Regions from separate parts of the Streptomyces sp. NPDC000134 genome, predicted to be linked through region 2. Evidence: riboswitches for the same ligand, from Rfam matches in the RefSeq annotation. Region 2 holds a riboswitch; each other region holds the start of a gene.
The links. A riboswitch is a leader RNA that binds a small molecule or an ion and turns the genes downstream of it on or off. The one in region 2 is predicted to bind cobalamin.
Positions count from the first base shown of each region.

Region 1: linked by a shared signal. The riboswitch ahead of ACFY32_RS29525 (ABC transporter substrate-binding protein) and the one ahead of ACFY32_RS23450 (energy-coupling factor ABC transporter permease) in region 2 are both predicted to bind cobalamin.
Region 3: linked by a shared signal. The riboswitch ahead of ACFY32_RS18745 (hypothetical protein) and the one ahead of ACFY32_RS23450 (energy-coupling factor ABC transporter permease) in region 2 are both predicted to bind cobalamin.

Region 1 is NZ_JBIAZN010000024.1:118,442-120,692, reverse strand. It holds gene ACFY32_RS29530 (ACP S-malonyltransferase) at 1-1,024, shown strand, start outside; cobalamin riboswitch at 1,019-1,231, shown strand; gene ACFY32_RS29525 (ABC transporter substrate-binding protein) at 1,285-2,251, shown strand, end outside.
Region 2 is NZ_JBIAZN010000016.1:14,137-16,387, forward strand. It holds gene ACFY32_RS23445 (hypothetical protein) at 24-476, opposite strand; cobalamin riboswitch at 637-823, shown strand; gene ACFY32_RS23450 (energy-coupling factor ABC transporter permease) at 853-1,551, shown strand; gene ACFY32_RS23455 (energy-coupling factor ABC transporter substrate-binding protein) at 1,548-1,889, shown strand; gene cbiQ (cobalt ECF transporter T component CbiQ) at 1,890-2,251, shown strand, end outside.
Region 3 is NZ_JBIAZN010000011.1:224,541-226,791, forward strand. It holds gene ACFY32_RS18740 (cysteine synthase family protein) at 1-220, opposite strand, end outside; gene ACFY32_RS18745 (hypothetical protein) at 217-1,089, opposite strand; cobalamin riboswitch at 1,381-1,531, opposite strand; gene ACFY32_RS18750 (ferric reductase-like transmembrane domain-containing protein) at 1,804-2,251, shown strand, end outside.

The sequences.
Region 1 (2,251 bases), on a different contig from region 2:
GACCGCCGCCGGCACCGCCCCCGCCGCCGGCCGGCCGCGCACCGTGCTGATGTGTCCCGGGCAGGGCGCCTACCTCCCCGGCGCCCTGCGTCACCTCGCCCAGGTGCCCGCCGTCGCCGAGGTGCTGACGGCCGTGGACACCCACGCGCCGGGCCGCGCCGGCGGCGTGTCGGCCGCCCGGGTCCTGACCGACCCCGGCGGGCCCGCCCCCGAGGACCTGGTGCGCGCCGACCCGCTCGCCTTCGACCTGGCCACGTACGCCGCCGTGGTCGCCACCGCCGCCGTCGTCCTGGACCATCTGCCGGTCCCGGCCGACGCGGTCCTCGGGCACAGCGTCGGCGACCTCGCGGCGCTCACCGTCGCGGGTGTCCTCACCGTGCGCCAGGGCCTCCAACTGCTGCGCATCCGGGACCGGTTGCTGACCACCGCCGCCCTGCCCGCGGCCGGCATGGCGGCCACCGACCTGACCCCCGCCCAGGCCGCCGACCTGATCCGTACCTGCGACACCCCGCAGGTACGGATCGCGGTGCACAACGCGCCCGCCCAGGTGGTCCTGGCCGGCCCCGACGCCCAGCTCGGCGAGGTGGGCGCCAGGGCCCTGGACCGCGGCCACCGGGTGACCCGGCTGGTCAGCCGTACCGCCTACCACCACCCCCTCCTCGACGAGGTCAGCCGCTCCTTCCGCAGTCTGCTGCGGGCCCAGCCGGTCGCCCCGCCCCGGCTGCCCGTGCACGCCACCGCGGCCGGCCGGCGCGCCCACACCCCGGACCGGCTGCGCGCCATGGCCGCCGCCCACCTCACCGACCCCCTCCCCTTCCACCCCGCGCTGCTGGCGCTGGGCCGGGCCGGCTTCACCACCTACGTCGACAGCGGCCCCCGCGCCCTGCTGGCCGCGCTCGCCAAGACCGCCCTGCCGCACTGCGCGGCCGTCGCGCCGCTGCGCACCCCCGCCGACGCCGACCGGATACACCGCCGGCTCACCCGCGTCCCGCCCGCCGGTTCCGCGGCGGAAGGCCCTTGCTAGGCTGCCGGAGCCAGTCGTGCCACATCCGTGGTCAGGGAATCCGGTGCGAATCCGGAGCTGACGCGCAGCGGTGAGGGGGACGGGCGGGGCACTGATGCCACTGGGACACCACCGTGCCGGCGCGACGCCGGTACGGAGCCGTCCTGGGAAGGCGCCCCGGCCGGACGAACCCGAGTCCGAAGACCTGCTGGCACCTCCGCGCCCCCGCGCGGGGGTCGACTCCAGGCCAGGCTCCGCGTTCGAGCCCCGACACCCGAGGCATGCCCGTGCTCCGTCCCGTTCTCCGCCCCGCCGCCCTGCTGCTCGCCTGCGCCGCCTCGCTCACCGCCTGCGGCACACCCGGCGGCACCCGCGCGGCGGGCGCCTCCGCCGACGCCGGTCACCCGCGCGCCGTCGACAACTGCGGCCACCGCGTCGCCCTCGCCCCGGCGCCCCGCAGGGCCGTCTCCCTCAACCAGGGCAGCACCGAGATCCTGCTCGCCCTCGGCCTCGCCGACCGCATGGCCGGCACCGCCACCTGGACCGACCCGGTCATGAAGGGCCTGGAGAAGGCCAACGCCGGTGTGCCGCGCCTGGCCGACGACAACCCGTCCTTCGAGAAGGTCCTGGACGCCGCGCCGGACCTCGTCACCGCCTCCTTCGTCGCCACCCTCGGCACCGGCGGCGTCGCCACCCGCGAGCGGTTCGAGGAACTGGGCGTGCCCACCTACGTCTCCCCGTCCGACTGCGGCGCCGGGAAGGACAACGGCAGCGGCGGCGACGGCTCCCGCAGCACACCGCTCACCCTCGACACCGTCTACGGCGAGATACGCGACCTCGCCCGGATCTTCGGCGTCGAGCGGCGCGGCGAACGGCTCGTCGCCCGGCTGAGGGAACGGGTGCGCAAGGCCACCGACGGCGTGGACGCCTCGCACGTCTCCCTCATGTACTGGTTCGCCGACTCCCGTTCGCCCTACCTGGCCGGCTGCTGCGGCGCCCCCGGCGCCATCACCCGCGCGATCGGCGCCCGCAACGTCTTCGCCGACACCCACGACGAGTGGCCCCAGATCAACTGGGAGACCGTCGCCGACCGCGACCCCGACGTCATCGTCCTCGGCGACCTGACCCGCAAGGAGCAGACGGCCGAGACCGCCCGCGCGAAGATCCGCTTCCTGGAGAGCGACCCGGCCACCCGCAACCTCACCGCCGTACGGAAGAAGCGGTACGTGCTGCTCAGCGGCCAGGCGA
Region 2 (2,251 bases):
GGTGCGCGACCGGCCGGTACCGGTCACAGTCCGGTACCGGCCTCCTCCTGACGGCTGGCCAGGGACCAGATGACGAACACGTCCAGCGCCATCATGACCACGGCCCAGACCGGCGCGTACGGCAGGAAGAGGAACTGCGCGACGAGGCTCAGCGAGGCCAGCAGGATGCCCGCGAAACGCGCCCAGGCCAGGTCCTTGAGCAGGCCGTACCCGATGACCAGGGCCAGGGCGCCGAGGACGATGTGGAGGACGCCCCAGCCGGTGAGGTTCATCTCGTAGACGTAGGAGCCGATCCGGGCGTACACGTCGTCCTCGGCCACGGCCGCGATGCCCTGGAGGACGGCGAGGGCGCCGTTGCACAGCAGCAGGACGCCCGCGAAGACGATGCCTCCGGTCACCCAGCTCCGGTGCCGGTCGGCGGCGCGCGGGGACCGGGGCGCCGGGGCGCCCGGGGCGGGAGCGGCGTGCTGAGTCATGGCTGACGTCCTTTCACACGGTTGCTCCGAGCGTGCGCGCGGACCGCGCCGGGCAGCCATGCGGGATGGGCCGAACGGGTGAACCGGCTGGGCGGCGCCGCCCCGGCCGCCGGGCGCTCGGGCGCCCCGGGGCCCGCTTGTCACCACCCCCGCGGGCGCACTACTGTCGCCACGCCTTGGTGAACGGGAAATCCGGTGCGGAACCGGTGCGGCCCTCGCCACTGTGATCGGGAAGTCCGGCTCCCGCCCCGCAAGGGGCAGCCACTGGGTCCTCGCGGCCCGGGAAGGCGGAGCACGGGCGGTGGTACCCGTCAGCCAGGAGACCGGCCAGGGCGCGTCGTCCATCCACGAGGTGCTGGAGAGGGTCTGTCCGGTCATGCACATAGCCGAGGGTTTTCTGCCCCCGGCGCACGCGATCGCCTGGGGCATCGCGTCCGCGCCGTTCGTCGTCCACGGAGCCCGGTCACTCAGCCGTGAGGTCAGGGAGCATCCCGAGAGCACCCTGCTGCTCGGCGCCTCCGGGGCCTTCACCTTCGTCCTGTCCGCCCTGAAGCTGCCCTCGGTGACCGGGAGCTGCTCCCACCCCACCGGCACCGGACTGGGCGCGATCCTGTTCCGGCCGCCGGTCATGGCGGTGCTCGGCACCATCACTCTGCTGTTCCAGGCGCTGCTGCTCGCGCACGGCGGGCTGACCACCCTCGGCGCCAACGTCTTCTCCATGGCGATCGCCGGGCCGTGGGCGGGCTACGCCGTCTACAAGCTGCTGCGCCGCTTCGAGGCGCCGCTGATGGTCACCGTGTTCTGCGCGGCGTTCGTCGCCGACCTGTCCACGTACTGCGTCACCAGCGCGCAGCTCGCGCTGGCCTTCCCCGACCCGCACAGCGGCTTCTGGGGGGCGCTCGGCAAGTTCGGCTCCATCTTCGCCGTCACGCAGATCCCGCTGGCCGTCAGCGAGGGCCTGCTGACGGTGCTGGTGATGCGGCTGCTGACGCAGTCCAGCGGCGGCGAGCTGACCCGGCTCGGCGTGCTGCCGGCGCGTCCGGCGAAGGCCGATCCGGAGGCGGTGGCCCGGTGAAGCGGAACACCAGGATCAACCTCCTGCTGCTGCTCGCGGTGGCCGCCCTCGCCGTGCTGCCGCTCGCGCTCGGTCTGGGCGATCACAAGAAGGAGCCGTTCGCCGGGGCCGACGCGGAGGCGGAGACGGCGGTCACCGAGATCGACCCGGACTACGAGCCGTGGTTCTCGCCGCTGTACGAACCGCCGTCCGGGGAGATCGAGTCGGCGCTGTTCGCCGCCCAGGCGGCGCTCGGCGCGGGCGTGCTGGCGTACTACTTCGGGCTGCGCCGGGGCCGCCGCCAGGGCGAGGAACGGGCCCTGGCCCGGCGGAGCGCGCCCGGGACCGAGGGCGACTGAGTGCTGCCCATCGACGCGGCGGCGCACGCCAGTCGCTGGCGCCACCGGCACCCCGTGGACAAGGCGGTCCTCGGACTGGGCCTGACGCTGCTCGCCATCTCGCTGCCCGCCTGGCCGGGCGCCGCACTGGTCCTGCTGGCCGCGCTGACCGTGCTGCTCGGCCCGGCGGGCGTGCCGGGGCGCAAGCTGTGGCGGGCCTACCGGGTGCCGCTGGGGTTCTGCGTGACCGGGGCGCTGCCGCTGCTGGTGCGGATCGGCGGGCCGGGCGGGTTCGCCGGGCTCGCCGACGGCGGGGCGGTGCGCGCCGGTGAGCTGCTGCTGCGCTCGTCGGCGGCGTCCCTGGGCGTGCTGCTGTTCGCGTT
Region 3 (2,251 bases), on a different contig from region 2:
CGTACCGGTGGCAGGCCAGTGCGAGGGCGAAGGCGTAGATGCCGCTGGAGCTGTCGATCAGGGTCTGCCCCTGACGGACCGTGCCCTGCTCCAGCAGATGGCGGACGGCGGCCAGGGCCGAGTAGATCTTCATCGACTCGAACCGCAGCAGGACCAGGCCGCCGGTGAGCCGGACGAGGTCCGGGGCTTTGAGGGCGTCGGCGATGTGGGGGTGGATCACCCGTAACCTCCTTGGGCGAAGGTGCACTGGTGGCCGAGCGAGTGGAAGAACGCGGAGAGGTCGGACTTGACGCGGGCGGGCGGGCGGGCGGCGAAGAGGTAGCCGGCCAGGCAGCCGGTGTGGGCGACGAAGACACCGTCGGCGCCGAACCGTTCACGGTGGGCCCGCAGGCTGCCGAAGGTCGCCTTGGGCAGCACCTCCTGGGACAGTGCGGCGCTGACCGTCGAGGCGCGAGCGACGGCGGCCGGGTCACCCGACCCGAAGCCCTTCACCAGGTCGGTCAGGCACCGCTGGTACTCGTCGCCGCGGCGCCGGTAGTGGTCCAGCAGCAGGGGGGTGACGGCGGCGGTGTCCACCGTGCCGGGTTCGGTGACGAAGGCGGTGTGGAATCCGATGTCCGGGCCCAGTCGCCGCACCACCCGGTGCCGGCCGCTGAGGTACAGGGCGAACTCGTCGAGGAAGACACTGTCGGCGCGCTCGATGTCCGCCAGGATGCCGAGGACCACGTGGCGGTCGTACGGCAGGCGGAAGACGCGGAACAGGCAGCGCAGCGTCGCCACGATGTCCGCCGTCGAACTGGCCATCCCCACGCCCACCGGCAGTTCGGAGTGGGTGTGCCAGTCGCCCGGGGGCATGGCGAGGCCGTAGTGGTCCAGGAAGAGCCGGGCCGCCTTCGCCGACTTCTCCCCGAGCGGCGGCGCGGGCGGTGCGGGACCGGCCGCCGCGCCCGGAGTGAAGTACACCCAGGAGTGACGGTCCACGGGGAAGGACACCACCGCGATCTCGGGGTCGGGGCCCGCGCGCAGCGGGCCCTGGTACAGCTCGCCCAGGGTGCCGTGGCAGACACCGGACACGGTGCCGCGGGACACGTCGTGTTCCGGCGGGGCGCCCGCGGCGGCTCCGGGGACGGACCGTGCCCATGCGACGCCCGCGGCGGGCCCGGGGACCGTCCGCGCCGGTCCGTCGGACGGCACGCCGGCCCGGGGTCTGAAGGGCCGTCCCGAAGCGGCTGGGTCCCGCACACCGTCCTCCTCCGTACCGGGCCTTGAACACCGACAGGGAGGGAGGCGCGGCCACCCACACGACGTACGACCGCCCACATCGCCGACCCGGACCACGAGGTCATGTGCACAGCCCACGCGGGACGCGGGGACGGTGGCGGGTCTTCGGACTCGTGGGCACGTCCGCCGGGAGGGCGGACACCTACCGGCCGTCTCTTCCCCGGCCCGCACGCGGGCCCGGTGGCATCGACGGCTTCCGTTCCCACTCACCGCTGCGGGACAGTCCCGGACTCGCACCGGGTTCCCTCTTGCGCCACGCCGTCGGCCGTCCGTGCGGACGGGAGGCGTGAACCGACTGCGTGCCTCAGGGTAAGGCCACTCTGGTTCCTGCGACAGAGGGGCTTCGGCGGTTGTCCTGAAAGTGGAGGGAAGGCGGAATCAGATGTGTCCCGCCCGCGACTGCCGTGACGGGCGGGTCTGGCCGGTTAGCACCTCTGGGGACCGCCGCCGCATCAGTCAGACTTGTCGCCCCACGACACACGCGCACCCCTGCCGCGGTGGCCCGTGCCCGGGAGGCGACCGATGCCGTCAGACACCAGGCCGGACGAGGACGGGACGGCGGTCCCGCCCGGACGGCGACGGCCTCCCGGTGACCGCGTCGCGCTGCGCGACGATCTGCGCTCCGCCCTGCCCGACGCCTCCGCGGCGGTGGTGGTCACGGCGCTGGTGTTCGCGTTGCTGTGGACGCGCATGGAGTCGGGTGCTTCGGACACGGTCGCGGTCATGCCGTTCATGGACGATGCCCACACCTACTGGATGTATCTGCTCAGCCAGGCTTTCGGCTGGTCGGGGCTGCTGTGGGCGTGGGGCACGGTCATGCTCGGCCTGCTGCTGTCGGGGCCGCGCCCCGCCCGGCTGCCGGCCTCCCGGCAGGTACTGGAGCGCTGGCACCGCACCACGAGCCTGACGACGATGGCGCTGATGTTCGCGCACGCGCTGATGTTCGCCGCGGAACTCGTACGCTACGAGA